Regions from separate parts of the Nocardiopsis sp. NPDC006198 genome, predicted to be linked through region 1. Evidence: riboswitches for the same ligand, from Rfam matches in the RefSeq annotation. Region 1 holds a riboswitch; each other region holds the start of a gene.

Evidence for each region. Region 1 has a riboswitch for cobalamin ahead of metE (5-methyltetrahydropteroyltriglutamate--homocysteine S-methyltransferase). Riboswitches for the same ligand answer to the same signal wherever they lie in the genome.
Region 2: it holds a riboswitch for cobalamin, as region 1 does, so the genes downstream of both, ABZ234_RS02780 (ribonucleoside-diphosphate reductase subunit alpha) here and metE (5-methyltetrahydropteroyltriglutamate--homocysteine S-methyltransferase) in region 1, are expected to answer to the same signal.
Region 3: it holds a riboswitch for cobalamin, as region 1 does, so the genes downstream of both, ABZ234_RS08780 (nitrite reductase) here and metE (5-methyltetrahydropteroyltriglutamate--homocysteine S-methyltransferase) in region 1, are expected to answer to the same signal.
Region 4: it holds a riboswitch for cobalamin, as region 1 does, so the genes downstream of both, cobN (cobaltochelatase subunit CobN) here and metE (5-methyltetrahydropteroyltriglutamate--homocysteine S-methyltransferase) in region 1, are expected to answer to the same signal.

The regions. Positions count from the first base shown of each region.
Region 1 covers NZ_JBEXSY010000010.1:31,389-33,579, reverse strand. Annotated here, with positions in the region: gene metE (5-methyltetrahydropteroyltriglutamate--homocysteine S-methyltransferase) at 1-759, opposite strand, end outside; cobalamin riboswitch at 923-1,084, opposite strand; gene ABZ234_RS09595 (polysaccharide deacetylase family protein) at 1,357-2,191, shown strand, end outside.
Region 2 covers NZ_JBEXSY010000002.1:228,783-230,973, forward strand. Annotated here, with positions in the region: gene ABZ234_RS02780 (ribonucleoside-diphosphate reductase subunit alpha) at 1-1,406, opposite strand, end outside; cobalamin riboswitch at 1,563-1,754, opposite strand.
Region 3 covers NZ_JBEXSY010000009.1:19,894-22,084, forward strand. Annotated here, with positions in the region: gene ABZ234_RS08780 (nitrite reductase) at 1-864, opposite strand, end outside; cobalamin riboswitch at 918-1,123, opposite strand; gene ABZ234_RS08785 (hypothetical protein) at 1,348-2,079, opposite strand.
Region 4 covers NZ_JBEXSY010000009.1:2,333-4,523, reverse strand. Annotated here, with positions in the region: gene cobN (cobaltochelatase subunit CobN) at 1-1,044, opposite strand, end outside; cobalamin riboswitch at 1,078-1,217, opposite strand; gene ABZ234_RS08720 (ABC transporter ATP-binding protein) at 1,231-2,049, opposite strand; gene ABZ234_RS08715 (iron chelate uptake ABC transporter family permease subunit) at 2,046-2,191, opposite strand, start outside.

The DNA of each region.
Region 1 (2,191 bases):
GAGGGAGGGGCGCTCGGTGAGGGAGCCCAGGCGCCGGCAGACCCGCTCCAGGAGCCCGACGGCGGCGCGTCCCTCGTCGGTGGCCAGGATCGGCTCGTCCAGCTGCACCTCGGCGGCCCCCGCGGCGGAGAGGCCGGCGAGGAGCTGGGCGTAGGCGTCCAGGAGCTGGTCGAGCAGCTCGACGGGGCGCCAGCCCTCGGGGGCGTCGTCCGCGGCCTTGGCCAGCAGGAGGAAGGTGAGCGGGCCGACCAGGACCGGGCGGGTCGGGAAACCCGCCTCGGCCGCCTCCCGGAACTCGGCGAGGGGCTTGTCACCGACCAGGCGCGGGCGGGTGCTCGGCGACAGCTCGGGGACCAGGTAGTGGTAGTTGGTGTCGAACCACTTGGTCATCTCCAGCGGCGGGGCGCCCTGCTCGCCCCGGGCGAGGGCGAAGTAGCGGCGCAGCTCCTCGTCGCGGTCGCCGGCGGCAGCCGGCGAGGCGAACCGGGAGGGCACCAGGTCGAACAGGACCGCGGTGTCCAGGACGTGGTCGTAGTACGAGAACGTGTTGGACGGGATGTCGTCGACGCCCGCCTCGCGCAGCTGGGCGTAGACGCCCAGGCGCAGGCCGGCGGCGATGCCGTCCAGCTCCTCCGCGGCGGTCTCGCCCCTCCAGTACGACTCGCAGGCGCGCTTGAGTTCCCGGTTCGGGCCGATCCGGGGGTAGCCGTGCACGGTGGAGCGCACGGACGGCCGGGAGGCCTCGGGGGTGTGGGGCATGAGCTTCTCTCCCTCGTCGAAAGCCGGGTACCGGCCACGGGGGTGAGCGAGGACGCGGGCATGCCCGGGGCCACGCCGTGGGCGTGTGCGCCTGCCGCCGCTCCTCGGCCCTCCCTCGGGGCACGGGACCACCGGCGGCACGGGTGCGCCGCCGGGTGGAGGCAGGTCTTCGGACTCGGGGGCGCGGACGGCGCGAGCACCGTCCTCCTACTGGCCGCCGCTTCCCGGTTTCCGACCTTTCCGACCGGATTACCAGTGCTTATGGCGACGTTCGTTCCCTCATACCGCTGCGGGGCAGTCCCGGAGTCGCACCGGGTTCCCTCTTGCGACACACCCCTCCCCTTCCGGGCGCGGCCCGGGTTCTGGGGTGGAGCATGTACCTTCCACGCCTGCAAGTATAGGGAGCACCCCTCCGCCCCTGTACCCGGCGTGCTGCCCTGTGCCCCCGGCCGGAATCAGCGCGAACCCCTGTTGCGCGGCCGGCGTCACAACCGACATGAAGCGTCGCGGGGCCGAGTCCTCCCCCGTGCTCCCCGCGATCGTTCGTCTGAAGATGTACGTGGAGAACCCCTGGTGAACAAGCAGTCCCAACCGACCATGGCCCCCGGTCACCCCCTGTCCACGATCGCGGTCGCGCTGGCGGTCGTCGCGGGGCTGGTCTGGCTGGCCGTCACCCCGCCCGGCGTGCTCGCCTCCGAACCCGTGAGCGATACGCACCCGGGGTCGGCGGACGGCGGACCGGAGGCGGGCCCGCCCGCCGCCGGCGAGCCCGACGGGCTGACGGTGGTCGACCCCGACGACGTGGTGGACCTGGCCGAGGCCGAGCTCGCCCGCGAGGGCGGGGTGGCCGCGGAGGTCTCCTACCCGGTCGTCCCCGACGCCGACCCGCTGAGCGACTTCCTGGACCGCGCGCTGGCCGCCGAGGTGGACGCCTTCGAGGCGGCCAACCCCGGAGCGGTCTCCTTCGAGTCCGCGTGGAACCTGACGGCGGCCAACGACGACATCGTCGGGGTCCGCGTGACCCGTGAGGAGACCGACTCCGAGGGGACCCGTGAGGGATACACCACCTACTGGTACGACGCCCTCACCGGCTCGACCCACCCCTCCACCGCCCTGATCGCCGGCCAGGGGGAACTGGAGGAGCTGAACGGCCTCGTGCGGGACGCCCTCCCGGGGACCGCGGCTCCGGACGCGGTGCACCCGATCGCCTCGCTGTACGACTCCGTGGGGTTCAACCCCGCCGGCGACCTCGTCGTGGAGTTCGACGCGGGACAGGTCGCCCCCGTGGAAGAGGGCAGGACCCACGCCGTCGTCGCCGCCTCGGAGTCCGCCCCCCTGCTGTCGGACCTGGGCGAGCGCGCGCTGCGCTCGGCGACCCGGGGCGTCCGCGACTTCGCCGTCGCGGCCCCGCCCCGGGAGGAGGAGGGCAGCC
Region 2 (2,191 bases), on a different contig from region 1:
AGGTTGCAGACGGCGACCTCGTCGGCGCTGGTGTTCAGCGTGATCTCGGTGCACAGGTTGGAGGAGTGCACGACGCCGACGTGCTGCTGCGGCGAGCGCAGGTTGGACGGGTCCTTGAAGGTGATCCAGGGGTGCCCGGTCTCGAACAGCATGGTCAGCATGCGACGCCAGAGGTCGACCGCGGGGATCTTCTTGGCGACCTTGATCCGGCCCTCCTCGGCGGCGGCCTCGTACTTCTCGTAGGCCTCGGCGAAGTCGGTGCCGTACTTGTCGTGCAGGTCGGGGACCTCGTCCGGCGAGAACAGGGTCCAGCTGCCGCCCTGCTCCACACGCTGCATGAACAGGTCCGGAACCCAGTTCGCGGTGTTCATGTCGTGGGTGCGGCGGCGGTCGTCGCCGGTGTTCTTGCGGAGGTCGAGGAACTCCTCGATGTCGATGTGCCAGGTCTCCAGGTAGGCGCACACGGCGCCCTTGCGCTTGCCGCCCTGGTTGACCGCGACGGCGGTGTCGTTGGCGATCTTCAGGAACGGGACGACGCCCTGGCTCTTGCCGTTGGTGCCGCGGATGTGCGAGCCGAGGCCGCGCACCGGGGTCCAGTCGTTGCCGAGCCCGCCCGAGTACTTGGACAGCATCGCGTTGTTGCTGATGCCGTGGAAGATGGCCTGGAGGTCGTCGCCGACGGTGGTGAGGAAGCAGGAGGACAGCTGCGCGCGCACCGTGCCGGCGTTGAACAGGGTGGGCGTGGAGGCCATGAAGTCGAACGAGGACAGCAGCTCGTAGAACTCGATGGCGCGGGCCTCGCGGTCGTCCTCGTTGAGGGCCAGCCCCATGGCGACGCGCATGAAGAACGCCTGCGGCAGCTCGTAGCGGACCTCGTCGCTGTGCAGGAAGTAGCGGTCGTAGAGGGTCTGGATGCCGAGGAAGGTGAACTGCTCGTCGCGCTCGGGGCGCAGGGCGGCGCCCAGTCGCTCCAGGTCGAACCCGGCGAGCGCCGGGTCGAGCTGGCCCAGGTCGATGCCGCGGCTGACGTAGGCGGCCAGGTAGGCGGCGTAGCGCTCGCCCATCTCGGACTGCCCGGCGGCGTCGGGGGCGCCGCTGATGAAGGTGAGGGCCTCGCGGCGCAGCTTGTCCAGCAGCAGGCGGGCGGCCACGAACGAGTAGTCCGGGTCGACCTCCACGAAGCTGCGGGCGGCCATGACCAGGGCGAGCTCGACCTCGGAGTCGGGGATGCCGGGGTAGAAGCCGCGGCGGGCCTCGGTGAGGACCTTCTCCGCCGAAACACCGGTGAGCCTCGCACAGGCCTCGGTCACGACGTGCTCGATCCGGTCGACGGCGGCGGGGGGCGCGCCCTCGTTGGTCGGCTCGGGCCGAACGGATACGGGCACGGCCTCGACGTCAAGGGTCATACAGCGGCTCCAACCTCGGTAGAAGAGTCCCGGCGGGGAGGGGACACGATGGGCAAGGTGCGCGGCACGCACCGGGGGACCGACGCACCGGGTGCGTGCGGTCGTCCGACCGGTGGGTCGCGGCGGCTCACCCTCGAAGCCCCGTCGTCGGCGCACGTTCACGTGCGCACCGGTGGCAGGTCTTCGGGCTCGTGGGCGGCCTACGCACCGTCGCTTCCCGGGGCCTTCGGGGGTCCCCAGTGCCTGTGACGGCTTCGTTCCCACTTACCGCTGCGGGGCAGCCCCGGCTTCGCACCGGGTTCCCTCTTGCCTCACCCCGAGGGGTGAACCACCAGCGGGACAGATACTACATCTAGGGGGCCCTGCGTTGGAACACCGCAAGATGATGGCGTGTCATCGATTTCTCGGATTCTTCGACGATCGTCGAACACACGCGTGGGCCGTGGTATGAGAGGGCCTCGGGCACCCGGTTCGGGGGGATGTCGCGCCTCGTCGGGGCAGCTGGGAGGCGACCGGACACAGCCTAGATCGTCGCCGGGGCTCCCCGGGACCGGGAGCGCCCCCCGAGGGGCGGCCGAACGCCCGGAACGCCGCTTCCGAGGCGGTTCGGGCGGCGCCCGGCGAACCGGTGCCGCTGACCACACGGCCGTGTCCGCGGCGGCCGACCCCGGACCGGAGCGGCCGGGCGGAGATCCGTGCCTCCACCGCCCCGGGCGTGTCGGCGGCGCGCCCGCACGTCGGAAAGCTCACTCCTCCGGGTCCGGGCCGGAGCGCCCCGGCCCGGA
Region 3 (2,191 bases), on a different contig from region 1:
GACGAGTTCGCCGGACCCGGCGGCGAGCGCCTCCTCGGCGAGGGCCTCGGCGGCCGGACGGTCCAGGCCCTCGTCGGGCACACGCACATGCCGTGCGCCCCCGGGCAGCGGGCCGTACGGCAGCGGTGGGGCGGGAGGCGGGAGCCGCCGGTCCGGTTCCACCGGCCCGGCCAGCGGCGCCGGGAGCTCGGCGACGTGCCACGGCGCGGTGGGCCCCTCCCCGCGGCGGTCCAGGAACGCGTCCGCCAGGCGCAGGAGCGCGGCGGGCGCCTCGTCGACCGGCACCAGCGGGCCCCAGCGCTCGCCGATCCTCAGCTGGGCGACGCCCTCGTCCAGGGCGACGAGCCCCAGGTCGCACGGGTGGCCGATCAGGTCGCCGCGCCCGTCGTCCAGGACGAACAGGAAACGGCCGGGCAGGTCGGCGCGGCGCGGGACGGAGCACAGCATCGTGTCCAGGTCCGAGGCGACGGGGCGCAGGTCGGCCCGGCCTCCGCCCGGTCCGGTCCCGGCGGGGCCCGCCGTGCCCGTGCCCGGGGAGACCATCACGTTGCGGACGAGTTCGTGGCTGACGGAGGGCAGCAGGCCGGTCTCCGCCAGGGCCCGGACCACCTCGGGCCCCAACCGCCCCGCGTTTCCCGGCAGCGCGCGCAGTTGCAGGTTCGCGCGGCCGGTGACGTGGACACGGCCGGAGCCGTACCGGTCGGCCACCGCGGCGAGGGCGCGCAGCGAGGAGGCGCCGACACGGCCGCCGATGAGCCGGAGCCTGACCAGCAGGCCGTCCTCGGCGGGCCAGGGTCTCAGCACGCCGGGGCAGCGGTCGCGGCGCGTACGGCGCGTGGAGGGGGGAGAACCGGTCGGGGACATGCGCGTCCTTCGGGTCAGGGGCTCGTTCGCGGAGCCCGCGGATGACTCGGCGGACCGTGGCCGCCGGTGCCAGCAGGTCTTCGGACTCGGATTCGACCGGTGCGGAGCGCCTTCCCGGAGCCGTGCTCCAGTGGCTGTCCCGGGGAGTGCTCCCCGGACGTGCCCGCCCGTCATCCTCACCGCTGCGCGTCAGTCCCGGATTCCCACCGGGTTCCCTGACCCCACCAAGTGGAGTTCGACTGGCCCGACGAGGGTACCCCGACCCCCTCCTGCCTGCTCCGGGGGACGTCGCCTTGCCGTGCCGGCCTCCGGCGGCGGCCCCGGGCGGTCCGGCCGGGGCGGACCGGGCGACCGGCCCCGTCCCCGGGCCCGCAGACCGGATGACCGGACGACATGAAGGGGCCCCGCCCTCCGAGGAGGGCGGGGCCCCGACCGCGCGGACGCGGGGACGGGCCGCGGGACGGCCGCACGGGTCCTCGCAGGTCAGTCCTCGGCGCGCACGTCGACGACCTCGCCGGCCGCGTCGAGGATCACCTCGTACTCCTGGCCGCCGGCGTCGAGCACCTCGGCGTCCCAGCCGTCCCAGCCGTCCTCGTCCTGGCGCTCGACCTCGACGGTGCGGGCGCCCTCGCCGACCGCCTCGGCGGCGTTCGCGGACACCGTGTCGCGGTCGGCCTCGGTCTGCCCGCCGGTGTTCTGCCACGGGGCCGGGCCGTCGTCGGTGTCCCGGAAGGCCAGCCCGTTGATGGTGTACACGTCGGCGTCGTCGCGGTCGTCGTCGGCCTCGTAGCGCACGCCCAGCGTCACCTCGGTGCCCTCCAGGCCGCGCAGCTCGTCCAGGAGCGGCTGGACGGTGCCGTTGCCGTCGAAGTCCTCCAGCTCGGGGTCGGTCAGCAGCCACTCCTCGGGTCCGAAGTCGACCTCGACACCGGACACCGTCCAGTCGTCGGTGTCGTCGCCGTCGTCGTCGTCACCGTCGGCGCGCAGCTCGCCCACGAGCTGCTCCAGGCCGTCCACCGACTGGGACGAGGGGGGGTTCTGCCCCGACGCGTCCGCCCCGCTCGCCGAGGGGGCCGAACCGGAGGTCACGCCGGTGAGCTCGATCGAGTCGACCTGCTGCTCGGGGTCGTCCACCACGAGGTAGCCGATCGTGCCGACGGCCAGCAGCCCGGCCGCGGCGGCGGAGGAGAGGAGGATGACGGTGTTGCGCTGCATCGGCGTTTCCTTTGCTCGAAGGTTTCTACTGCCCCAAGCATGCGGCGGCAAGATGATGGAGTCCTGAAAGCCACCTGAAGAACGTCTTCATGTGGCTCTCAGGAACGGTTCA
Region 4 (2,191 bases), on a different contig from region 1:
GATGCGCGCGTGCTTGGTGGGATAGGCGGACAGGACCACGGCGATCCGCTTCTCGGCGGGCGGCACGTGCCGGAGCCGGGCGTGGGCGACGGCGGTCCCGGCCAGCCGCGTGCAGCGCTCGGGGTCGGCGACGTAGCGGGGCAGCCCGTCGCTGTCGATCTCCTTGAAGGAGAACGGCACCGTGATGATGCGGCCGTCGAACTCGGGGATGGCGATCTGGGTGGCCGAGTCGAGCGGGGTGACCCCGTCGTCGGAACCCTCCCAGTCCGCGCGTGAGCTGGTCAGGCACAGGCCCTGGAGGACGGGGACGTCCAGGGCGGCCATGCGCTCCACGTCCCAGGCCTCGTCGTCGCCGCCCGCGCTCGCGGACGCGGGCACGCTGCCGCCCGCCGCGAGGACCGTGACCACCAGGGCGTCGAAGCCGCCGAGCGCCTCGTAGAGGTCGTCGGGGGCCGAGCGCAGCGACCCGGCGAAGACGGGGACGCCCACGGCCCGGCCGGTCGCGTCGACGGCGTCGGCCAGGGCGTGCGCGAACGCGGTGTTGCCGCCCGCCTCGTGGGCCCGGTAGTAGAGGATGCCCACCTCGGGGAGGCCCTGGCCGTGCGGCAGCTCGCGCTCGGCGAAGCCCCACGGCGGGAGCGCCGACGGGGGCTCGAACCCCTCCCCGGTCAGCAGCACGGTGTCCGACAGGAAGGCGTGCAGGCGGCCGAGGTTGGCCGGACCGCCCTCGGCCAAATAGCGGTGGGCCTCGGTCGCCACCCCGATGGGCACGGTGGAGTGCTCCATGAGCTCGGCGCTGGGCTGCTGCTCGCCGCTGAGGACCACCAGGGGCGTGCCCCGCTCGCGGACGGCGGCCAGACCGGGCCACAGGTCGTGCGAGGAGCCCAGCAGGCGCACCACCACGAGGTCGGCGCGCCCGACGGCGGCGGTGAGTTCGGCGTCGGAGGCGCGGGACGGGTTGGCCCACAGGTAGGCGGCGCCGCTGGCCCGCGCGGACAGCAGGTCGGTGTCGGACGTGGACAGCAGAGCGATCCGGACCGTCATGGCCGGGCTCCTCCCTCGGGGTTCTCGCCCCGTCGGCGGTCGGACTGCCCGGGCCAGTGTCTGGCTGCACCCCTCGTCGGGGTGTCACAGTGGCGGAACCGCCCCGGAATCTCACCGGGTTCCTGTACCACGGGCAAAGGATTCACACTGTAGCCGGGAGCCCCTCCTCCGGTCCCGGCGGGGACGTCAGGAGCGGTCGGCCCGCCCCGGGGGGACGGCGCCCCGGCGCAGGAAGCGGACCACCGGGCCGTCGGCCCCCGGGGTGACCTCGGCCGGGACCCCGTACACCTCTCCGATGAGGTCGGAGGTCAGGACCTCGGAGGGCGTGCCCCCGGCGACCGCCCGGCCGTCCCGGAGCACGACCAGGCGGTCGCAGTACATCGCCGCCAGGTTGAGGTCGTGCAGGGCGATCACGGTGGTCACCGGCAGGCCCGTGACCAGCTCCATCAGGTCGAGCTGGTACTGGATGTCGAGGTGGTTGGTGGGTTCGTCGAGCAGGAGCTCACCGGGTTCCTGGGCCAGGGCCCGGGCGATCTGGGCGCGCTGGCGTTCGCCGCCGGACAGGGTGTGCCAGGACTGGTCGGCCCGGTCCGCCAGTCCGGTGCGCTCCAGCGCCCGCGCCACGGCCTCCAGGTCGGCCGGGGTCATGGGAGTCCAGGACCGGCGGTGCGGGATGCGTCCCAGGGCCACCACCTCGCGGACCGTCAGCTCGGTCTGGGTGTGCGCCTGCTGCTGGACGGTGGCCACCCGCCGTGCCACGGCCCGGCGGCCGACCCGGTCCAGCGGCCGGCCGTCCAGGGTGACCGCCCCGGCGGAGGGGGCGAGCACCCCGGCGAGCAGCCGCAGCAGGGTGGACTTGCCCGACCCGTTGGGTCCCAGCAGGCCGACGGTCTCACCGGGGCGGGTGGCGAGGGTGACGCCGTCGAGCACGAGACGGCCCCCGATCCCGAGGCTGACCCGGTCGGCGCGCAGCCCCTCCCCCGGGGCCCGGACTGGGTGGTTCACGTCTTCCTCCTCACTCGGTACAGCACGGCGACGAAGGCGGGCACCCCGATGAGGGAGGTGACCACCCCCACCGGGATCTCCTGCGGGTCCAGCGCGGTCCGGGCGACCGTGTCCACCCACACCAGGAAGACCGCCCCCGCCA